Regions from separate parts of the Alishewanella sp. WH16-1 genome, predicted to be linked through region 1. Evidence: predicted binding sites of a transcription regulator. Region 1 holds the regulator's gene; the other holds the start of a gene.
The links. The regulator FliA, encoded in region 1, starts transcription of late flagellar genes. The targets are predictions, from matches to a motif close to CTAAAGNTNNNNNNNNNNNNGCCGATA.

Region 1 (12,172 bases):
TGCTACCGCTCTGGCTATTGCTTTAGCACCCATAGTCGCCATGCTGGTGGTAAACCTGTCGTTTGGCATTATGACCCGCGCTGCACCTCAGCTGAATATCTTCTCGATCGGTTTCCCGATTACTATGTTATCCGGCTTACTGATCCTTTGGCTGACGCTGGATACCTTCTTATTTCATTATGAAAAGCAATGGGAGCATGTCATCGACTATAGCTGCCGGCTGATTGGTTGCTAGGAGGCTGACGTGGCAGAAGATTCCGGCGCCGAAAAAACCGAACAGCCCACCCCCAAGAAGCTGCAAGACGCAGCAAAAAAGGGCCAAATCGCCCGCTCAAATGACCTTGGCACGGCTTTTGTGTTAATCGGCAGCGCGGCGGCATTGCTGGTATTTGGCAAGATGCTGGCCATGGCGATGCTGAATATTGGCCAGCGCATGATGCGGCTGGACCAAAAAGATATTTTTGAAACCAATAGTATGTTTACCGCCTGGGGTGATGCCGGCAGAGAGTTAGCTGCGCCGTTAGCCGGTATCTTTTCGCTGATTCTGGTTGCCGCTTTTGTTGGCAGCATTTTGTTGGGAGGTTTTAATTTTAGCTGGGAGGCCGCGGGCCCCAAAGCGAGTAAAATGAGTCCAATCCAGGGCTTTAAACGGATGTTTGGCTTACAGGCGCTGATGGAGTTGTTAAAAAGTATTTTGAAAGTCGCGGTAGTCGTAGGCGTTGCTTATGTGCTGCTAAAAGTCTTTTTTATGGACATCATGTCGCTGTCGCTGATGAGCGAGCCAAATAATATCGAATCAGCGTTGTATTTTCTGGGGTGGTTGTTTTTGGGCCTATGCGCCAGTATTTCGGTGATTGCGGTGGTCGATGCGCCCTATCAGGTTTGGAATCATACCAAACAACTGAAAATGTCGTTACAGGAAATCAAGGACGAACATAAAAACACTGAAGGTAGCCCGGAAATCAAAGCCCGTATTCGTCGTACCCAGATGCAGATGTCGATGAAGCGTATGATGCAGCAGGTACCAACGGCAGATGTAATCGTGACTAACCCAACGCACTATGCCGTGGCGCTTAAATACGATCAGGGTAAATTCCGGGCACCGGCAGTGGTCGCTAAAGGTGTGGATGAGGTGGCGATGCATATCCGGAAAATTGCCACTGAGCATAAAATCCCGATTATTGAGTCGCCGGCGCTGGCGCGTTCCATTTATTACACCACCAAGCTGGACCATCCGATCCCGGAGCAGTTGTTTGCTGCGGTTGCGCAGGTGCTGGCTTATGTATTCCAGCTTAATCTGTACCGTAAAGGCAAAGGTAGTCGCCCGAAAGCGCTGGCAAAAGAGTTACCTATTCCTGAGGATGTGCGGCACTAAGGTGATTCGTTAGCGCTGCTAATTTCGCCACTTGCGCGACTAGATATCCACAATGGAACACTTCTTGCTGAAACCTGCCGTTGTGTCAACACTTTGTCAGGTCACGCATGCAGTTAGCCCAGTATTTTAGTAAATTCGATAAAGCTCATCTTCGGCATCTCAAGGGAGTGGGCACGCCCATTCTGATCCTGGCTGCGTTAGCGATGGTGGTATTACCGCTACCGCCGCTGATGTTGGATGTGTTGTTCTCTTTTAATATTGCGTTGGCACTGGTGGTGCTACTGGTGACTATCTACACCAAAAGACCGCTGGATTTTGGTATTTTCCCCAGCGTGCTGCTGGTGGCAACTATTCTGCGTTTAGCGCTGAACGTTGCCAGCACCCGGGTGGTGTTACTTGAAGGGCATAATGGTGGTGACGCCGCGGGTGCCGTCATTGAAGCCTTCGGCTCGGTGGTAATTGGCGGTAACTATGCCGTTGGTATCGTTGTATTCCTGATCTTAATTATCATCAACTTTGTGGTGGTGACCAAGGGTGCTGGTCGAATCGCTGAAGTGTCAGCCCGTTTTACGCTGGATGCGATGCCAGGTAAACAAATGGCGATTGATGCTGATCTTAACTCTGGTTTGATTACGCAGGAAGAAGCCCGTACCCGCCGCGAAGAAGTCACCAGTGAAGCCGATTTTTATGGCTCGATGGACGGTGCCAGTAAATTTGTCAAAGGTGATGCCATAGCTGGCATTGTAATCCTGGTGATCAATCTGGTTGGTGGCTTGTTTATCGGCATGATGCAACATAGCCTCAGTTTTGGCGAGGCGATGGAAATTTATACCTTACTGACGATTGGTGATGGCCTGGTAGCACAAATTCCCGGTTTATTACTGTCTATCGGTACAGCGATTATCGTCACCCGGCAGAATAAAGAGGGTGATCTCGGCAAGCAGATGCAAAGTCAGCTTGGTGATAACACTGATGTGTTATTTATCGCCGCCGGTGTGATGACCCTGATGGGAATTGTACCCGGTATGCCACATTTCGCCTTTCTATCATTAGCGGCTCTGTTGGGTGGCGTTGCCTGGTATACCAAAAAACTGGCAACGGCTAAGGTCGCACAACTACAGCCCCGACCTGCTAACGTAAGTGGTCAGCAAATGGCGGATAGTCAGCCGGTTAAAGAAATTGGTTGGGATGATGTTCAGGGCGTAGATGTTATCGGTTTGGAAGTGGGTTACCGTTTAATCCCCTTGGTCGATAAAGCGCAGGGCGGCGAGCTATTAAACCGGATTAAAGGTGTACGTAAAAAGCTATCGCAGGAATTAGGTTTCCTGGTGCCGCCGGTACATATTCGCGATAACCTGGATCTGGAACCCAACAGCTATCGGGTGGCGTTAATGGGAGTGACGAACGGTGAGGGAGAACTGCGCCATGATAACGAGCTGGCGATTAACCCGGGGCAGGTGTTTGGTACCGTCAAAGGCATCGCCACTAAAGATCCGGCATTTGGCTTAGATGCCGTTTGGATCAGCAAAGATCAGCGTGAGCATGCGCAAACCTTGGGTTATACCGTGGTTGATGCTGCCACGGTTGTTGCCACTCATCTTAGTCAAATTCTGACCAATAATGCCGCCAGCCTGCTAGGCCACGAAGAAGTACAAAATCTGCTGGATATGCTCGGTAAGCACTCGCCGAAACTGGTAGAGGGTCTGGTTCCGGAGACCCTGCCGCTGACCGCTGTGGTCAAAGTACTACAAAACTTGCTGCACGAAGGTGTGCCGATCCGTGATATGCGTACTATCGTGCAAACACTGGTGGAGTATGGTGCTAAGAGTCAGGATATTGACGTGTTAACCGCGGCCTGCCGTATTGCGCTGCGTCGGCTGATCGTGCAGGAAGTGGTGGGTAGCAAACAGGAAATTCCGGTTATTACCTTTGCACCAGAACTTGAACAAATGCTGCATCAATCCATGCAGGCAGCCGGTAACGACGGCGCCGGCATTGAACCGGGATTAGCCGATCGCATCCAACAGTCGTTACAAGAAGCGCATCAGAATCAAGAGCTGACTGGCGAAAGTGCGGTAATGTTGACGTCAGGAATTTTACGCTCAGTGATGGCACGATTCGTGAAATACACTATTCCAGGATTACGGGTGCTGTCGTATCAGGAGATTCCGGATGATAAGCAAATCCGCATTGTTAGCGTTATCGGTCAGTCGAACTAGGAGTAACTCATGAAAATCAAACGCTTTGTTGCCAAAGATATGCGCAGCGCCCTGGCTGAAGTCAAAGAGTTTCTCGGACCTGATGCGATTATCCTGTCAAATAAAAAGGTCGCTGAAGGGGTAGAAATTGTTGCCGCTATTGATGCCGAACCTGCCACCAGCAGCAAGCCAGGCGCAAACGCGCGGGTGGAAGATATTACGCCGCTGACCAAGCGCGCCGAGCCAAAAGTCAATATCCGGATTGATGATCAGGCCGAAGCAGAGCCGGCCGATTCGCTACGGGCCTTGTTAGCCCGGCAGATGCTAAAGCAACAGAGTCGTGAACTGGCATCGGCTAATGCTAAGCCAGCCGTTGCTGCAGATCCATCTACTGGCCAGGCACCAGCCGCTGCCGTGAACCGGGCGCCACAGTTTGAACGTCAAAATTCTGCCGCTCAGGCGATGAGTTCGCCGCAATGGCAGGAGTTAAGCAAATTACAACAACAGCAAGCCGAGCTGATGCAACAACAGTTTGCGCAAATGCAGGCGGAAATGTTTTCAATGCGCCAATTGTTACAGCATCAGGTTTCTGGATTAATGTGGCAGGATCTGGCACGACGCGAGCCGGTAAGGGCATTAGTGATCGAAAATCTGCAACAACTGGGGTTGTCGGAGCAGGTGGCTGATCAACTTGCGTGCTTTATGCCAGAAGATTTAAATGTTAAAGATGCCTGGCAAACTGCGTTGGAATTACTTGCCGGGCAGTTAACGACGACTAATGATGACATTTTACGCCGTGGCGGTGTGGTCGCGTTGGTTGGGCCGACGGGCGTTGGCAAAACGACCACAGTAGCAAAACTGGCCGCGGGCTTTGCCAAACGGCATGGCGCCGATCAAGTCGCATTGATCACCACCGATTGTTTCCGCATTGGTGCTTTCGAGCAGCTGGCAACCTTCGGCCGGATTATTGGTTGTCCGGTTAAGCAAGCAAAAGACAGTGAGGAACTCTCAATCTTGTTGAATCAACTGCAACAACGTAAACTGATTCTGATTGACACCGCCGGCATGAGCCAACGGGATCTGCGTCTGGCTGAACAGCTGGCATCACTGGTGCATAACTCTCGTGTCAAAATCCGTAGTTATCTGGTATTGTCTGCAACAGCACAGGCAAAAGTGATGCAGGAAAGTATGCAACAATTCAAGCGCATAGCGCTGTCAGGTTGTATCTTTACCAAGCTCGATGAATGTTTAAGTCTGGGTGAAGCCATTAACGTGGCGTTGCAACAGGCGTTGCCTATTAGTTATCTGACCGACGGGCAGCGGGTACCTGAAGACTTAAAAGTGGCAGACGCAGCAGAGCTGGTGGCACAGGCCGAACAATTACGATTACAACATTGTGCACCATCACATCAGTGGTACCAGAATGAGATGTCTCAAGCAGATGCAGTGTATGCCTAATAAATTAGCAGCAGATGATCAGGCCAGTGGTCTCAGACGCATGAATAAACAAAAAAGCAAAGTCATATCGATTACCGGTGGCAAAGGTGGGGTAGGTAAAACCAACATCACCCTGAACCTTGCTATGGCGTTGGCACAGCTCGGTAAGAGAGTGTTAGTCCTGGACGCGGATTTAGGACTAGCGAATTGTGATGTGATGCTTGGTCTTAGAGTTGAAAAAAACTTGTCTCATGTGCTGGCAGGTACTGCCACCCTAGACGATATTTTGGTCACCGGGCCTTTTGGCATTCAAATTATCCCAGCGACGTCCGGCAATCAGGACATGACCGAATTATCGCCGGTCGAGCATGCCAGCCTGATCCGGGCGTTTAGTGAGTTGCAGACCCCGGTTGACGTGTTACTGGTGGATACCGCGGCTGGTATCTCGGATATGGTACTGAGTTTCTCGCGGGCGTCACAGGATGTGCTGGTGGTAGTCTGTGATGAACCCTCTTCGATTACCGATGCCTATGCCCTGATGAAAATTCTCAGCCGTGATCATGGGGTAGAAAAATTTAAAATTGTTGCCAATATGGTGCGAAGCATCAAAGAAGGGCAGGAATTATTTGCTAAACTGACTCGTGTTACCGACAGATTTCTTGATGTCAGTCTGGAGTTGGTTGCAACAGTACCGCAGGACGAAAACGTACGGCGGGCGGCGCGCAAACAAAAAGCCTTTATTGACGCCTATCCGACCACAGCTGCCAGTATGGCCGTAAAAGCCTTAGCATTAAAAGCCGTGAAATGGCCCTTGCCTGATACGGCATCCGGTCACTTGGAATTCTTTCTGGAACAACTGGTGCAGCCGCAATCTGAGTAGGGGGTTCTGTGAACAGTAAGTTAGCCGCTTATGGTGGTGTGGACCAGATGCAACAAATGGTGGAACGCCATGCCCCTTTGGTTAAGCGTATAGCCTACCACTTACTGGCGCGTTTACCGGCCAGTGTTCAAGCTGATGATCTGATCCAAGCCGGCATGATCGGCCTGTTAGAAGCTGCGAAAAACTTCGATGGTTCTAAAGGCGCCAGTTTTGAAACCTTCGCCGGCATTCGGATCCGCGGCGCGATGCTTGATGATATCCGCCGTGGCGACTGGACGCCACGCTCGGTGCACCGTAATGCCCGCCTGATTGCCGATACCATCGCCGAACTGGAAGCGCAGTTAGGTCGCGATGTTAGGGACTTTGAAGTTGCAGAAAAACTTGCTATCTCTTTAGATGAATATCATCATATGCTTAGTGATGTAAGCTCTGGTCGGATTATTGGTATTGAAGACTTGGGAATATCTGAAGATGTGCTGGTTACGGCGGATGATGTTGAACATGATCAACTGTATCAAGAACAGGCTAATGAAGCCTTTAATTCAGCCTTAGTAAAACATATCAGTAGTTTACCGGAGCGGGAAGCGTTAGTATTGTCGTTGTATTATAATGACGAACTAAACTTAAAAGAGATCGGGGCGGTGCTGGATGTCAGCGAGTCACGGGTCAGTCAGATTCATAGTCAGGCATTGGTGCGGTTAAAAGCCCGAATGCAGGCTTGGTTGTAATGTTTCCTGCTTTGCAGGACGACTTTCTCTTCGGAGGGGACTTTGGATAAGAACATGAAAATTCTCGTGGTGGATGATTTTTCAACCATGAGACGTATTATCAAAAACCTGCTGCGCGATTTGGGCTTTACCAACATATCTGAAGCAGATGACGGCAGCACTGCCTTACCGATGCTGCAAGGTGGTGACTTTGATTTCGTGGTAACGGACTGGAATATGCCAGGCATGCAAGGCATTGATTTACTGCGCGCCATTCGCGCAGATGCCAAATTGAAGCATATCCCGGTACTGATGGTCACAGCCGAAGCCAAAAAAGAACAAATCATCGCCGCCGCGCAGGCTGGCGTAAATGGCTATATCGTCAAACCTTTTACTGCTGCAACCTTACAGGAAAAGTTGGCGAAGGTATTCGAGCGGATAGGTTAAGCCGTATTTAACCGAGGAGTCACACCATGCCTGCTGCTACGGCCCCGCTGATTACACTTGAACAGGCTAAGGAATTAGTCCAATTACTGGAAATGGGTGAGCAGGACATTGCGAACCAACTGGTGCAGCAACTGGGTATGCCAGGTTCATCAGAGCTGTTCGCAGAAGTGGGGAAACTTACCCGCCAACTGCATGACTCCCTTAAAAATTTTCAGATTGATCCCTCCCTTAGTAATATTCTCGAAGAGGATATTCCAGACGCGAAAAAGCGTCTGAACCATGTTATTGATATGACAGAACAGGCCGCCAACCGTACTATGGATGCGGTAGAGTCCTGCCTGCCGATTGCCGACGAATTAAACCAACAGCTTAATCGTATTATGCCGCAATGGCAGAAGCTGATGACACGGCAATTACAACTGGGTGAATTCAAAACACTGTGCCATGGCATGGATGGCTTTTTAAAACAGACCGTCGATCAGTCAACCTTGTTAAATCAGTTACTCACTGACGTGTTGATGGCGCAGGATTATCAGGATTTGACCGGGCAGATTTTACGCCGGGTCATTGAGCTGGTCAGGGAAGTTGAAGAAAGTTTAATCGGCTTGTTAACGGCTTTTGGTAAAAGTAACACCCAATTTCTGGAACAAAAACCAGCGAAGAAAAAAGTTCTGGCGGGTGAAGCTGAGGGACCGATCATCGATAAAGAGGATCGGGACGACGTGGTTAACGGCCAGGACGATGTGGATGACCTGTTATCCAGCTTAGGTTTTTAACGGAGGTGCTTACTGATGAGTTTTGATATGGATGAAGACATCCTCCAGGACTTTCTGGTCGAAGCGGGCGAAATACTTGAACTGTTACAGGAACAGCTGGTTGAGCTGGAAAATAATCCACAAGATACCGCTTTGTTAAATGCGATTTTTCGCGGTTTCCATACCGTAAAAGGTGGCGCTGGATTTCTGTCATTAGGTGAGCTGGTCGATGCCTGCCACGGTGCAGAAAATGTGTTTGATATTCTGCGCACCGGTAAGCGTCAGGTTACCCCGGAACTGATGGACGTGATCTTGCAAGCGTTAGACGCTGTCAATGCGATGTTTGCAGAAGTCAAAGCGCGGCAACCACTGACACCAGCCGATCCAGCCCTACTGGATGCACTGCATTTTTACTCTGAACCCGAACGACCAGGCGAAGCCGCACCAAACGCTGCACCTGCAGCCGTCAGCCCGAAAGTTGAAGCACCAGTTACCCCAAGCGCCCCTGCTGTAGCGGCGTCCGGTGACGATGATCTCGATAGCATGACCGAGGATGAGTTTGAGCGGATGCTCGACGAGTTACATGGTGCAGGTGCACCTGGCCGGTCAACAGCAGCTGCAGCTGTGCCTTCAACACCGTCGGCATCGTCAGCGTCTGGTGATGATATTACCGATGATGAGTTTGAAGCCTTACTGGATCAGTTACATGGTAAAGGTAGTTTCCAGCCTGAAGTAAAAGCGAGCCCCGCGTCACCAGCACCGACAGCAACACCGGTGGCGGCAGCGAAAAAAGACGATGAAATTACCGACGATGAATTTGAAGCGCTGCTGGATCAGCTGCATGGCAAAGGTAAAGCCCCGGTAGACGCCGCGCCGAAAGCCGAAGTAGAGCGCCAGCCCACTCCGGAGCCAGTAGCCGCTCCTGCTGCAGTACCTGCAAAAGCAGCAGAAGCACCGGTCGCGCCGGCAGCAGGTGCTGCGGCAGATAAAGGCGCAGTTGCCGCGGAAACCACAGTACGGGTTGATACCAAACGCCTTGACCAAATTATGAATATGGTTGGTGAATTGGTGCTGGTGCGTAATCGTTTGGTAAGCCTGTCCAGTTCAGCGCAAAGTGAAGAAATGAGTAAGGCGATTGCTAATTTGGATGTTGTGACCGCCGATATTCAGGGCGCCGTCATGAAAACCCGGATGCAGCCCATCAAAAAAGTCTTTGGCCGTTTCCCCAGGGTGGTGCGGGATTTAGCGCGCTCACTGAAAAAGGATATTGAACTTATTCTGGAAGGTGAAGAAACCGATCTGGATAAAAACCTGGTCGAAGCCTTAGCCGATCCGCTGGTGCATTTGGTGCGAAATTCGGTCGATCACGGCATTGAGTTGCCGGATATCCGTCAGGCCGCCGGCAAGCCGCGCACCGGGATCGTGAAATTAGCAGCACAGCAAGCGGGCGATCATATCCTGCTAACCATTCAGGACGATGGCGCCGGTATGGATCCGGAGAAATTAAAAAAACTGGCGATCAAGCGTGGGGTTATCGATACCGATACCGCCGCCCGGATGTCAGATACCGATGCCTTTAATCTGATTTTTGCGCCTGGTTTTTCCACCAAAGAGCAAATCTCTGATATCTCAGGTCGTGGCGTTGGTATGGATGTAGTGAAAACCAAAATTACCCAGCTTAACGGCACTGTACACATCCACTCCAAACTTGGCGAAGGCACACTGCTGGAAATTAAAGTTCCGCTTACTTTAGCGATCTTACCCACGCTGATGGTGATTGTTGGCAAACAAACCTTTGCGTTGCCGCTAGCGGGCGTGAATGAAATTTTCCATCTGGATCTGGCGAAAACCAATATTGTCGATGGTCAGTTAACTATTGTCGTGCGCAACAAAGCTATTCCGCTGTTTTATCTTGAGCATTGGCTGGTGAAAAACTCGGATAAAAAGCTGCGCCGGGCGCAAGGTCATGTGGTGATAGTGCAAATCGGTCAGCAACAAGTGGGTTTCGTCGTTGATCAGTTAATTGGTCAGGAAGAGGTGGTGATCAAAGCGCTGGACGCACTGTTACAAGGCACACCGGGTATGGCCGGGGCGACCATCACCTCAGACGGTGGTATCGCACTGATCCTTGATGTACCGAATTTGTTAAAGCATTACGCGAAAAAGTCAAAAATAAAATTTGAACAATTCAACCGACTCCATGGGTAAATAGGGATTTTATGGCCATTCGGGTATTAATTGTTGATGACTCCAGCTTTTTCCGCAGACGATTACAAGAAATCTTGTCAGCGGATCCGGAACTGGAGGTCATCGACAGTGCAGTTAATGGCCGGGAGGCCGTCGACAAAGCCTTAGCGCTGAAACCTGATGTGATTACCATGGATATCGAAATGCCGGTGTTGGACGGTATCTCGGCGGTGCGGGAAATTCTGAAAGTCCAGCGTATCCCGATCCTGATGTTCTCTTCGTTGACGCATGAGGGCGCCAAAGCGACACTCGACGCACTGGAAGCCGGGGCGGTTGATTTTTTACCAAAGAAATTCGAAGACATCGCCCGTGACAAGCAGGAAGCCGGGGATGTGCTGCGGGAGCGGGTTAGGGCTGTCGCCAGGCGTCGGCCGTTGGGACGTAGTACTTTTAGTAGTTCGGTATTGGCTCGCTCAGCCAGTTCGACGCTGGCCCGGCGGCCTTTAGAGTCGCAGCGGCCAGAGCTTAGACATGCTACCGACACCGAGCGCGTTGGCCGCTTCGAACGCCCGGCCTTAACACCGCGCACTCACTTTGCTGCCAGTGGCAAAGACTATAAGTTGGTGGCGATTGGGACCTCAACCGGTGGCCCTGTGGCACTGCAGCGCATTCTTACTGCCTTGCCGGCAGACTTTCCACTGCCAATCATCTTGATCCAACATATGCCAGCCGCCTTTACCGGCGCTTTTGCGCAGCGCCTGAACAGCCTGGCCAAGATCACGATTAAAGAAGCCGAAGATAACGATGTATTAAAGCCCGGTGTCGCCTATCTGGCACCTGGTGGTAAGCAAATGCTGGTTGATGGCAGTGAAAGTCAGGCCCGGCTGCGCATTAAAGAAGATGACTCGCCACGCATTACCTTTAAACCCAGTGTTGATATTACCTTTGCCACAGCGGCAAAGGTGTTTCACGACAAGGTACTGGCAGTCGTATTGACCGGGATGGGCGCTGACGGTCGGGAAGGCGCGCGGTTATTAAAGCAGCAAGGCTCAGCAATTTGGGCGCAAGACGAAGCCAGCTGCGTCGTATATGGTATGCCACAAGCTATCGCCGCAGCAGGATTAATGGATGTAGAGGTCAGTTTGGAAGATGTCGCCTCCAGATTATTGACGGAGCTTAAGCATGGATAAACTGGCATTAACCGGTCTGGTACTGGCTTTAATTGCGATCGCTGGTGGTTTTATGCTGGAGGGCGGCAGCCTCAGCACCTTATTGCATTTTCCGGCTTTTATTATTGTGCTTGGCGGTACCCTTGGCGCTGTGATGTTACAAACGCCTTTTAGTCAGTTCCGGCTCGGGGTGAGTTTATTACCCTGGGTCTTTCAATCTTCCCGCTTACCAGTCAAGCGCACTATTAGCCGTATTGTTGACTGGGGGATGGCCGCGCGCAGCAATGGTTTTTTATCGCTGGAAGAAGCTGCTTTACAGGAGTCTGATCCCTTTTTACACCGAGGCTTAAATCTGTTGGTCGATGGTGCCGATGCAGCGCAACTGCAAGCGACTTTGGACGCTCAGTTAAGTCTGGAGCGTGAGCGCTTGTTGCGTGGCGCCCGTATTTTTGAAGCTATGGGCGGGTACAGCCCAACCATAGGTATTATCGGTGCAGTATTGGGCTTGATCCAGGCGATGGCGAATATTAACGATCCGACCTTGTTAGGCGCCGGTATTGCCACGGCTTTTGTGGCCACTATCTATGGCGTGGGGTTTGCTAACCTGGTGTTTATTCCGGTTGGTAATAAGCTGAAGAACCTGATTCATCAACAAAGCCTGTACCACGAGTTGATTATTGAAGGGCTGGTCTCGATTGCACAAGGTCAGAATCCAAAGTCGATTGAGCCAAAACTGGCTACTTATCTGCCGGGGTAGCTGATGTACCGCCAGCGTAAACTGCATCATAAGGGCGAACGCGAAGATCTGGACCGCTGGCTGGTGTCTTACGCCGACTATATGACGTTAATGTTCGCGCTCTTTGTCGTGCTGTATGCCCTATCTCTGGTCAAAAATGAGGAGTTCAGCGTGCTGACCGAATCCCTGACCCGGGTGTTTGAAAAACCAAAACAAAGTGAAACCGGCGTCACCGGGCCAGCCCTGCTTACGCAAAATACACCGCAAAGCGAACTGCCAAA
Region 2 (12,172 bases), on a different contig from region 1:
GTCTTGCCGGAGAAACTGACACTGCCCTCTTTAAAGGAGCGGATATCAATGCCGCGCTTTACCGCCTTGGTCAGGAAAATCTCGACCATTTGTTGTAACTGGAATTCTGCTTCAGCCGTTAGCGTGACGATTTTATCCTTCAACGCAAACTCGGCGGTAATACCACGAAAATCAAAGCGGGTTTGCAGTTCCCGGTTGGCGTTATCAACGGCATTCAGCACTTCTTGCTGATCCACTTCTGAGACAATATCAAAGGACGGCATCTTGTTCTCCTATAAGCTGTTTGCTGGTGATTATACCCAGAAAACTGCTACAATCCGAGCGACTTTCGCGGAGGTTGTATCGTGCCCCAAGCTTTTTATCGTGTACTGTGCTGGTTTGTCTTACTGTTATCGACCTTCGGTTTTCTGGCAGAACTTAGTGGTCATCGCATTGGCGTCGGTGTTGCTAACCTCGACAAGCTGGCGCATTTTCTGATCTTCCTTGTACTCAGCTGGTTGTTTTTTAAAGGTTTCCGGCCGGTTTTCTGGAAGTTACTGCTGTTTTTAGGCATTTATGGCGCCCTGATTGAGGTGGTGCAGGAATACTTTACCCGCCGCCACGGTGACGTCTGGGACTGGGTAGCCGATATGGCCGGCGTCCTGACCTTCTATCTTGGCCGTAAACTCTGGCATTTATGGCGTCCGCGCAACCGCAGTGCAGCATAGTTGGCCAGGGCGCCATCGGCTTACTGGCAGCTAGCCGACTCCAACTGGCTGGTTGGGCGGTTGATCTGTGGTTGCGTCAGCCAAACCCGCTTCGGATCGATTTTCAGCCATTACAAGGTCCTGGCCAAAGCTTAAACTTTGCTGCCTGCCAGCGACCGGCAGAGCTGTTGTTTATTCCGGTTAAAGCCTATGCCGCTTTACCGTGTTTACAACAGCTGCAGCCACTTCTGCAGCCCGGCACTCAAATCGTGATTAGCCATAATGGCATGCCGGATCTGGCAACTTTACAACGTCATGTTACTGTCAATCAGGGTTTATGGTTTCTCAGCACCAGTCAGGCAGCAATGCGCACCGCCACAGGTGTCAGGCATACCGGTGCCGGTAGCAGTGTGCTGGCAGCGCTAAATGACACTGCCCTGAGCAGCCAGCCCAAGGTCGAACCCTGGCTGAATACGGCGCTTGGGCCACTGACCATCACCGCAGATATTCAACCGGCACTCTGGCGCAAACTGGCTATCAATGCCGCTATTAATCCCCTTACCGCTATTCATGGCATTAACAATGGCGCTTTGGCGGCGGCGGAATTCCAGGCTCAGCTCGAAGCGATAGTCAGCGAAGTCTGTTTGGTGGCCGCAGCCGAGGGCATGCACCTGCCACTTGCAGAGACGCTGCAGCAGGTGCAGCAAGTGATAGCAGCCACCGCCGCGAATTACTCATCCATGTTACAGGACGTCAGAGTAGGCCGGCGCACTGAGCTGGCAGCGATCACTGGCTACATAGTCAACACGGCAGCACGGCATGGTTTAGCCGTGCCGGCAAATCAGGCGTTGTGGCAAGCGCTGGCAAGCACCGCTTAGGGGCGATAAACTGCCACATTCTGATAGCCCTGCTCCTGGAGCAGTAGCGCTTGCAAACGGCTCATCACGCCGCGATCGCAATAGCAGTAATACTGCTTGCTCTGATCCAATTGTGGGAACTGCGTTGCCAGTCGGAAGAACGGGATTTCCAAAACCTGATGACTGTGCAGCTGTAAAGGTCGGCTCTCGGTTTCATCCGGGGCGCGAATATCCAGCACGACCGCATCCACCGGCAGCACCTCTTCAACCGCTACCGTACGGGCCTGTTGCTCGGCCTGATATTCTACGGTGCGGATATCCAGCACCTTAGCCTCCTGAACGACACGCTGCAGAATAGTACTGTCAAAGGCGGCTTCGGTGGCTTCAACTTCTGCCAGTACCGCATTCACCGTCGGGCTTTTGGAAATCACGCCACAGTATTCCGGCATAGTGCGGGCCAGCTCTTCCACGCCAATGTGCTTCGCCAGGTCGATAATCTCCTGCTTATCCTGATAAATCAGTGGCCGCAGGATCAAGGTATCGGTTACCCGATCAATTACCGCCAGATTAGCAATGGTCTGACTGGCAACCTGGCCAATACTCTCACCCGTCACCAGTGCTTTGATACCTAAATCTGCTGCTACCTGACTGGCCGCCCGCATCATCATCCGTTTTAACACTACGCCCATCAGACCAGATTCGACTTTCTCCAGAATCTCCGTCACCACAGGCGCGAAATCAACACTGACAAATTTTACCCGGTGCGACAGGCTGTATTTTTGCCACAGATAGAAGGCCATTTCCCGCACCCCGGCTTCATGCGCCGCACCACCCAGGTTAAAAAACAGGTAGTGGGTACGTAACCCCTTGCGGATCATCAGATAGCTGGCAACCGCCGAATCATAACCACCGGAGATCAGTGATAGCACGTCAGACTGTGATGGCAGCGGAAAGCCGCCCATACCAGCAAAGCTCTCGGTGACCAGCAGAAATTTATCCTGCTTAATTTCGAGCTTGATGGTCAGATCCGGCTTTTTTAACTGCACGCGGGCACTGGCCACGCGCTGATTCAGCCCGCCACCAATATAACGCTCCGCCTCCAGCGAGCTAAAACTGTGACTGCCCTGCCGCCGCACCCGGATACAAAAACTTTTGCCGGCCAGTTGCGGCTCATAGACAGCGGTAACCTGCTCAAACATGTCATGCAGATCGGAAAAACTGCGGGTTTGCATTTGTGAGAAACTGACAATGCCGGGAATACAGCTTAAACGCTCTATCATTTGGCTGCGCAGTTCAGGTTCAACCCTGCTGCTACGCACTGTCAGGTGATCAAAGTTATTTAATACCTCAACCTGCTCATCCAACTGTTTGAGGATCGTTTTCAGATTCCGTTCCAGCAGTAAGGTTTGGCGTTTGCGGACAGACTTACTTTTGATCGAGATTTCCGGATGCAGTTTGATGATAAATTCAAGCATGATTGACAGTCAGTAGCAAAAAAGGCGCGCATTATAGCGGAAAAGCCGGCAAACCGCTAACTCGCGGTCTGCCGTAACAGAACATGTTTAGCCGGGATTACTGATTGGCTCCAAACTGACGGGTTCCGACTCTTTGGGTTTGCCTTGCATAATCGCAATTTCTACACGGCGATTACGCCGCCGGTTCAATTCGCTGTCATTGGGGACCAGTGGCCGGGTATCAGCATGCCCCACTACCATCAAACGATTACGATCAAAACCAGGTGCCCTAACCAGTTCAGATGCAACCGATACTGCCCGCTTCGCCGACAGATCCCAGTTATTTAAATGCAGCTCATCAGCCACCTGAAAATCATCGGTATGACCGCTGACAGTAATCTCCCCCGGAATATCGACCAACATCCGGCCAATCTGTTGCACAATCGGCCGAAACCGCGGCTGTAAGAACGACGAGCCTGACGGGAAAGCGCCGTTCTCGCGAATACGGATAATAATCTGTTGTCCCAGCGATTCTAACTCGATAGCACCATCAACAATTTGTTGCTCTAACTCTTCCGCCAGCTTTTTAACCGTCTCATTGACTCTTTCCTGCGCCGCCTCTGCCAGCGCTTCGGCGACTTCCTGCTCCTCGGCATTTAACGCTGACTGACCACCGGTTTGATCTTCGCGTTGTTCTTGCCGACCACCGGCGGAGTCTTCCTCACCGGCCTGAAACTCGATCACCTGTTGTGTCATTTCCATGGTTTGTTGCTGGATGGTTTCAATTGGCGTCGGATCGGGTCGCCCCGGCCGGAATTCCATGGCAATCACACTGGTGCCTTTTGGAATATCGTCCACTTCAATTTTATTCTGTACGCCAAAGGCAAACTTCATCGAGCCGGCAATCTGCTTAAATTTCAGTACGTCCATCTCAGAAAACGCCAGCAACAACACAAAAAAGCACATCAACAGCGACATCAGATCGGCAAAAGTTGCCAGATAGGCAGGTGCCCCCGGTGGTGGACATTTGCATTCTTCTGGCATGTCACTCATGCGGCTTCTCCGGCAACTTCGCGTTTACCCTGCGCCAGATAATTACGCAAAATACCCTCGATCACTTTCGGGTTCTGGCCATCCTGAATGCCTAATACTGCATCCAGAATCAACATATTATTCAGTTTTTCCTGCTGGTTACGGATGGCTAATTTGTCCGCAATCGGAATCGCAATGACGTTAGCAATAAAGGCACCATACAGGGTGGTTAACAGGGCTACCGCCATCGCCGGGCCTATTGCTTTGGGGTCGTCCATATTGGATAACATCGCAACCAGACCGATCAGGGTGCCGATCATCCCCATTGCCGGCGCCACATCACCTAAACTTTTAAATATCGCGATAGCACTTTCGTGACGTTTTTCGGTTAAGGATATATCTTTTTGCAAAGTGGCGCGTACCACATCGGCATCATGGCCATCGACCAGCATATTGATGCCTTTTTGCATAAAGGCATTAGGAATATCCGCCTCTTCCAAAGCCAAAAAACCGCCTTTGCGGGCCGAGTCGCCCAGCTGCACCGCTTTTTCAATCAGTTCTTCCGGCGCCTCAATTTTAAACATAAAGGCTTTAGCTGCCGCCTTACCTGCACCCAGGAATCCAGCTAATGTAAACTTCGACAGCACCACAAAAACCGAACCACCAAGCACAATCAGTACTGAAACCAGGTCGCCAAACATTCCGGGATCGCCGGCACTGCCGATAATCATCGCCATCACGATAAAACCGATGGCTCCTACCATTCCGATTAGCGTCGCTAAATCCACTTCTCACTCCTTAATCGTCAGACACCTTGTGGGCTGCAACAGGTTGCTATTTGCTTATATTATCTTAGGCAACGTACAGTTATCGACCTATGTTAACGAACATTAAGCAATAAATCGTCAGAAAATACCAATTTAGTCGTTTCCAAGTATCGCAGCATTGACCATAATAGCCTGCTACGATAAGGTTGCGCACAGTTTTTGGGGAGTGGCATGAGTAAAAAAAACGCAGATTCGTTACAGTTCGAGCAGTCCATGCAGGAGCTGGAGCAAATTGTGCAACAGCTGGAGCAAGGTGAGCTGACACTGGAGCAAGCGCTGAGCCAATTCGAGCGTGGTATTGCGCTGGTTAAACACAGCCAACTGCAATTACAAAGTGCCGAACAAAAAGTGCAAATCCTGTTGCAACAACAGCAACAAGAACAACTGACTGCATTTACCCCGCAGGCGGGAGACTAACTTGATCCCTGCCAGTTTACCAAGGTTTCAGCAACGTCTGGAACAGCAACTTCAGCAATTAATGCAACAGGGCCTGCCGGACACTGCGGTGTTGGAACCAGCGATGTCGTACAGTTTATTACTGGGTGGCAAACGCATTCGCCCTTATCTGGTCTATGTTACCGGGCAACTGTTGGGTGCCCGCCTGGAAGATTTAGATGCCCCGGCGATGGCCATTGAAGCCTTGCATACCTATTCGTTGATTCATGATGATTTACCGGCGATGGATGATGACGATTTACGCCGCGGTAAAGCGACCTGCCACAAAGCCTTTAACGAAGCCACAGCCATTCTGGCCGGTGATGCTTTACAGGCTCTGGCATTCGAGATACTGAGCCAGCATCCCTATCAGCAGGTCAGCAGTGCATGCCAGATCAAAATGGTGCACGCCTTAGCCCGAGCAGCCGGTGCTGCCGGCATGTGTGCCGGCCAGGCGATTGATCTGGCTCAGACCAATCAGCAAATCGATTTACACCGGTTAGAGCAGATGCATCGCCTGAAAACCGGTGCCCTGATTGAATGTAGCGTTAAAATGGCCTATTACTGCAGTCCGTGTCAGGATCCGCAGGTGTTAGCAGCATTATTAACCTATGCCAGTGCGCTGGGTCTGGCCTTTCAGGTGCAGGATGATATTCTGGATATTGAGAGCGATACCGCAACCCTGGGTAAGCCGCAGGGCTCAGATTTAAAAGCGAATAAATCAACCTATCCGGCCTTGTTAGGTCTGGAAGGTGCCAGGCAAAAAGCCGGGCAACTGTACCAGGACGCCCTGGCAGCACTGGATACCGTGCCGGGTGACACCAGTGAATTACGGGCCTTTGCCCACTATATAATCGCCAGAACGTTTTAACCAAGGCATGTGGTAGACAAGCTATGCATATTGATATGACGGATTATCCGCTGTTGGACAAAGCAAACCTGCCGGAGCAACTCAGACAGTTGCCGCAGGAGCAATTACCACAGCTAAGTCAGGAACTGCGGCAGTTTTTATTAAAAACGGTCAGTCAGAGCAGTGGCCATTTTGCCTCCGGCCTGGGTACAGTCGAACTCACCGTGGCTTTACATTATGTCTATAATACGCCCTTCGACCGGCTGATTTGGGATGTAGGCCATCAGGCCTACCCACACAAAATATTGACTGGCCGCCGCGATCGCATGCATACCATCCGCCAGAAAGATGGCTTGCATCCGTTTCCGTACCGCGAAGAAAGTGAGTACGATGTGCTGTCAGTCGGCCACTCCAGTACTTCCATTAGCGCTGCCCTCGGCATGGCAATTGCTGCCCGGCAAGCGAAAAGTCAGCGTAAAGTAGTCGCAGTCATTGGTGATGGTGCCATCACTGCCGGCATGGCATTTGAAGCGCTGAATCATGCCGGTGAAGTTAAACCGGACATGCTGGTAATTCTCAACGACAACGAGATGTCTATTTCTGAGAATGTTGGCGCCCTGAATCAGTATTTCGCCCGGATTTTATCCGGCAGTTTTTACACCAGCCTGCGCGAAGGCGGTAAGAAAATCCTGCGTGGTGTGCCGCCATTACACGAGCTGGCTAGTCGCGCCGAAGAGCACTTTAAGGGCATGGTCACGCCAGGCACCTTCTTTGAAGAGCTGGGATTTAACTATATCGGCCCTATTGATGGCCATGATGTGCTGGGGCTGGTGGATACTATCCGTAATATGCGGTCATTAAAAGGGCCGCAACTGCTGCATATCGTTACCAAAAAAGGTAAAGGTTATGCCCCGGCTGAAGCCGATCCCATTGGTTATCATGCGGTCTCGAAATTTGACCCGGCGCAACACAAGCAGCCGGAGAAAAAAGCCGGCAAACCCAGCTTTTCGAATATATTCGGGCAATGGATTTGCGATATGGCAGAGCAGGATGAGCGGCTGCAAGGTATTACGCCGGCGATGCGCGAAGGCTCGGATCTGGTGGCCTTCTCCAAACGTTTTCCAAAGCGCTACTTTGATGTCGCGATAGCCGAACAACATGCCGTCACTCTGGCTGCTGGTCTGGCGATTGAAGGCTTAAAGCCGGTGGTGGCGATTTACTCCAGTTTTTTACAACGCGGCTATGACCAACTCATCCATGATGTGGCCCTGCAAAACTTAGATGTGCTGTTTGCGATTGACCGTGCCGGTATCGTGGGTGCCGACGGTCCAACCCACCAGGGTGCCTTTGATATCAGTTTTATGCGCTGTATTCCGAATCTGGTGGTGATGGTGCCATCCGACGAAAACGAATGCCGCCAGATGCTATATACCGGCTATCAGTATCCGGGGCCTGCTGCTGTGCGCTACCCGCGCGGCAGTGGTACTGGCGTCACAGCTAGCGAGCAAATGGAGCTATTAGCTATCGGCAAAGCCCGGTTAGTGCGTCAGGGTAAGCAACTGGCAATCCTGGCTTTTGGCCCGCTGCTGGCGGCCTGTCAGAGTGTAGCGGAAGCGCTGGATGCTACCCTGGTGGATATGCGTTTTGTCAAACCTCTGGATGCTGCGCTGTTACACCAGCTGATGGCTGAGCATCAGGCCATCCTGACGGTGGAAGACAATGCCATTATGGGCGGTGCCGGCTCTGCGGTTAATGAATTTCTGCTGGCACAGCAGTATGCTGGCAAGGTGGTTAACCTTGGCTTACCGGATGAATTTATAAAACAGGGCACCCAACAGGAAATCTATAGTGAACTGGGGCTCGATAGCGCTGGTATTTTGCAACAGGCCTCGGCTTTACTGAGCAAAATCTAACCAGTACACATCAATAAGCTCTTACTCTCAGGCTCCACCCGGGGCCTGCTATTCCTGTTGTAACCAGATTAAGCCTTCAGCCTGCAGCCTTAACACCTGCCGCTCTAGATCAGTGCTCTCTTCAAACTCAAAGGCATCAACCTGCCCGGCAAATTGCAGACTGGCGACCCCTGGTGTGGCATTTTGCAGTAGCTGACTGGCGGACAGACTGGCCAGTTGCAACGACACTTCCCACCCCAATAGCTGCCCGCCCAATAGCGGCAAAGGATAAAGCGCATAACCGCCATAGACTTTTAGGCGCTGCTGACTGTTGCCTTCACTTAATGTTAAAGCCGACAGCTGCTCAGCCAGTTTTTTACCGTAGGCGCCCACCTGAGACAGCGGAATATCCCGGAACACCACGACAAATTGCCAGTTATCCAGTCGTACAACATAATCCGAGCCGCGGGTCTCACGACTCAGTACTGCGCTAAAATGCTGCAACAGGCTATCGGTAATCCCCTTGCCGTGCTGTTGTACCAGCGGTGCCAAAGCTTCGGGTTGCAACACCAATAGCGCGATACTCTTACCCTGGGCTTGCAGTGAGGCCAGATTACGCTGGAAGTGCTCAATGTCTTTCGGCAATTGCTCGTGTAAGAACCGGCTATTGCGTAATCCGGTTTGACTATCGCGATGAGTCAGTTGCTGCAACTCTTCATTAAGCTCGTTTAAACGCTGATTGGAGTTTTCTAACTCCTGTGTCCGCTGTCGCACCAAACGCTCGAGCTGCTCCTGTTTTAACAGCGCATTCTGCCGGTACAGCCAAAACAAACCGTACAAGGAGCTGATAATCAATACCAGCCATAATAAGCGATATAGCAGCGTTTCATCAAAATGGCGCGGGATCACCAGTTGCAGTTGTGCTTGCACCGCTTCCTGCCAGCTCTGATGTCGGTATTTGGCCTGTACCACGAAGTCAAAGCTACCGGGTGGTAAATTGGTATAAACCGCTTCCCGCCGCTCGGCAGCGCTGTACCATTCTTCATCAAAGCCCTGCAGCTGATAGCGAAACTCCAGACTTTCCGGCCGGCTAAACTCCAAAGCCGTATAACTGATGGTCAGATTACGCTCATATTGCTCCAACACTAAGCGACGCTCAGTTGCTGTTAACGGATATAAACGCGGAGTTTGGACCTGTTTTACCCGTAACTGAATATCAGGCAAGGCCGTACCTTGTGGTTGTTCAGGTACTGCTACCACGCCTTTTAAAGTTGGATACCAGAGCTGTTGTTGCCAATAGGCCACTTTAGCCTGACCGGCACCATTACAGCATCGACTGGAGAGTGAGCCCATCTGACGATCAAAAGGCGATAGCACCTCTTCGATACGATACCCCTCTTGTGGCAACTGATTTAGGCTGGCACGTTCGAGGCGGAAGATGCCTTTGTGCGTACTGATCCAGATCCAACCGCTTTGTTGATGGAAGTAAAAACTGACCGCAGGTCCGTGTAACAAGCCATTACCGCTGTGTAGCTGCTGCCAGCTCTGCCCTGGCTGCAAAATAAAAATACCGTCATCCAGGGTACTGACCAGTATCGTTTGATCGGGGAGCAACAGTATCGCCATAATATAGGCATTATAGAGCGCAGTACCCGAGCCGAGCCGGGTTAAACGTTGTTGTTGCCAGCGATACAAACCGCGGCTGGTACCCACCAATAACTGCTGTTCACTCTCATCCAGCGCCGTAATTTGCCGCGATTCCAGCTCCGCGTTTTCACTCCAATACTCCAGCTTGGTTGCGGTTGCGAAATACAAGCCCTTTAAAGCCCCCAGCCAAACGCCACCGGCTCTGGCGCCCTGGATCACTCTGACGGCCTGCCCCTGCAGCTCCGGAAATAATGGTTGTAAACTACCCTTTTCGAGTGTTAGCTGAAATAAACCTCGCTCTAAGCCAAGCCACAACGTTGTAGGCTCAGGCCAATACATCGCGTGCACCGTTTGTCCTTGCAACTGTTCTGCCACCAGGATTTGCTGGTAATCACCGTCTTTACTCAGCACGCCTAACTCGGTCTGCGCTGCCAGTAGCAGTTGCCCCTGTGGTGTCAGCGCCAAGCTGCGGATCACCGGATCCGGAGCCGGTTGCAAGCGCCGGATTTGGGTCAGGCCGGCACGATAGATACCATCGCTAAAACTGGTTAACCAAAGTTGCTGATTCTGATCCTGATACAGCGCACTAAACCAGGGATAATTCCCTAACTCCTGCACGGTCACAGTTTGCCAGTCTTGTTGCTGAAACCGGTAAAATAATTTCCGATAGGCCGAAAGCCACATAGCGCCGTTGCTATCCTGTAACACCTGGTATACCGGAACCTTACTGTTATCCGGCAATGCCTCAGCCACTACGCCTGCAGCAGTGAGTCGGTAAAGACCAGGCTCCGCAGCTAACATCACGCCGCCACTAGTCCAACTGACGTCATACACCGGTGTCTGACGCAACTCCGGCGGCAATTCAAATTGCTGCCAGCTACCATCGGCATCACGTTGATAGAGGCTTTCTGCCGCCACCACCCACACCTGCTGCTGATGGCGGGTTAATTGACTGACAACGGTTTTAACCTGCTCAATCCTTTGTAATTGCCCCTGCTGCACCTGAAACAATTGGTCTGCAGCCACCCAGACTTCACCCGGAGCCATTTCGATCAAGGAGGTAACTTCATTAAATAACGGCAAGCGCTCAAAGCTCAGCTCTTGCGGTTGTAGCACCGATAAGCCGGCTTTGGTACCGATCCAAATCCGCCCGTCACTGTCGGTTAATAACTGTGTGATAGCATTGCTGGCAAGGTGGGGGTGAGTTTCAGTGGTAAAGACTTCAAATTGTTGGCCATCGAAACGATGCAAACCATAGAGGGTTCCGAACCACAGATAGCCTTGCTGATCCTGGGTCACTGCCCGCACCGAGTTACTGGCCAGACCATCAGCACTGGTCCAGTGTTTGATATCGTAGTCAAAGACTGAGGGAGTTGCAGCCTGTAGCGGCAGTAGCCACAACAGCATCAAAATACTGCAGAACAGTCGCATGACTCCCTCCCTAGAATAGATTTACCCTTACAACCAATTGAGCTGCACTAACAGCTGTAAAATCAGCAGCGCCGGCAATGCAGCGAGCAGATCGTCCAGCATAATGCCAACACCACCATGCACCCGCTGATCAAACCAACGGATCGGCCAGGGTTTGACAATATCAAAGAAGCGGAATAATACAAAGCCCACTAACAGACTGCTAACAGAAATTGGCACCATTAACATCGTCAGCATAAAGCCGATAATCTCATCCCAGACAATAGCACCGTGGTCATGCTCACCGGCATCCGCCGCGGCTTTGCCACAAATATAGCAACCCAGAGCGGTGCCAAATAGCAAAAACAGCCCGTACCACAGGCTGCCTAACTGACTGAATAATATGATTAGAGGCACCGCCGTTAAGGTACCAAAGGTACCCGGTGCTTTTGGTGCTAAACCACTGCCAAAGCCGAGGGCTAAGAAATGCTGCCATTTAGACAGCTGAAATTTAGTTTTCTGCATCAGAAATGAACAAAGCCGGTATGTTGATAACTAATAGCCTGTTCACCGGCTTTTAATTCCAGTTTGCCACTGGCGCCGGTAATGCGGCCGATACAGGTAACAGGTACGCCATAAGGGCTTAACAGTACATCCAGGGCACCACGGCGGCTCTCCGGCACCGTGAACAGCAACTCATAGTCTTCACCACCGGATAAGGCCAACTGTAAGGCTTCGGCTTGATCGCAACTGTCTTTTAACGCTTGCGACATCGGAATGCGATTGACATCAATAAAGGCGCCAACACCGGACCGGCGCAAAATATGCGGTAAATCACCGGCCAGACCATCAGAGATATCCATTGCACTACTCGCCAGATTGCGCAGCGCCTGTCCCAAAGCCACCCGGGCTGAAGGGTAATGAAACCGCTGCAGCAGGTAGCCCTGATGTTTCTTACTGACCTGATGCTGACCTTGCACCAACTTTAAACCGAGCGCGGCATCGCCCAAAGTGCCGGTAACATAGATATAATCACCGACCTTGGCTCCGCTGCGGGTAATGGCTTTACCATGCGGCACCAA

Region 2: pomA (flagellar motor protein PomA) is a predicted target of FliA. The motif match lies at 4,898-4,924, and genes of this name have one in related genera.

The regions. Positions count from the first base shown of each region.
Region 1 is NZ_LCWL01000009.1:29,756-41,927, reverse strand. Features, by position in the region: gene fliR (flagellar biosynthetic protein FliR) at 1-235, shown strand, start outside; gene flhB (flagellar biosynthesis protein FlhB) at 245-1,375, shown strand; gene flhA (flagellar biosynthesis protein FlhA) at 1,483-3,594, shown strand; gene flhF (flagellar biosynthesis protein FlhF) at 3,604-5,031, shown strand; gene AAY72_RS01150 (MinD/ParA family protein) at 5,024-5,890, shown strand; gene AAY72_RS01145 (RNA polymerase sigma factor FliA) at 5,938-6,618, shown strand; gene cheY (chemotaxis response regulator CheY) at 6,661-7,044, shown strand; gene AAY72_RS01135 (protein phosphatase CheZ) at 7,071-7,820, shown strand; gene AAY72_RS01130 (chemotaxis protein CheA) at 7,836-10,007, shown strand; gene AAY72_RS01125 (chemotaxis response regulator protein-glutamate methylesterase) at 10,019-11,176, shown strand; gene AAY72_RS01120 (flagellar motor protein) at 11,169-11,912, shown strand; gene AAY72_RS01115 (flagellar motor protein MotB) at 11,916-12,172, shown strand, end outside.
Region 2 is NZ_LCWL01000001.1:93,441-105,612, forward strand. Features, by position in the region: gene AAY72_RS00455 (YajQ family cyclic di-GMP-binding protein) at 1-263, opposite strand, end outside; gene AAY72_RS00460 (VanZ family protein) at 345-707, shown strand; gene AAY72_RS00465 (ketopantoate reductase family protein) at 677-1,564, shown strand; gene thiI (tRNA uracil 4-sulfurtransferase ThiI) at 1,561-3,018, opposite strand; gene AAY72_RS00475 (flagellar motor protein MotB) at 3,106-4,050, opposite strand; gene pomA (flagellar motor protein PomA) at 4,047-4,817, opposite strand; gene xseB (exodeoxyribonuclease VII small subunit) at 5,028-5,273, shown strand; gene ispA ((2E,6E)-farnesyl diphosphate synthase) at 5,275-6,162, shown strand; gene dxs (1-deoxy-D-xylulose-5-phosphate synthase) at 6,186-8,054, shown strand; gene AAY72_RS00500 (two-component regulator propeller domain-containing protein) at 8,103-11,111, opposite strand; gene AAY72_RS00505 (phosphatidylglycerophosphatase A) at 11,139-11,615, opposite strand; gene thiL (thiamine-phosphate kinase) at 11,615-12,172, opposite strand, start outside.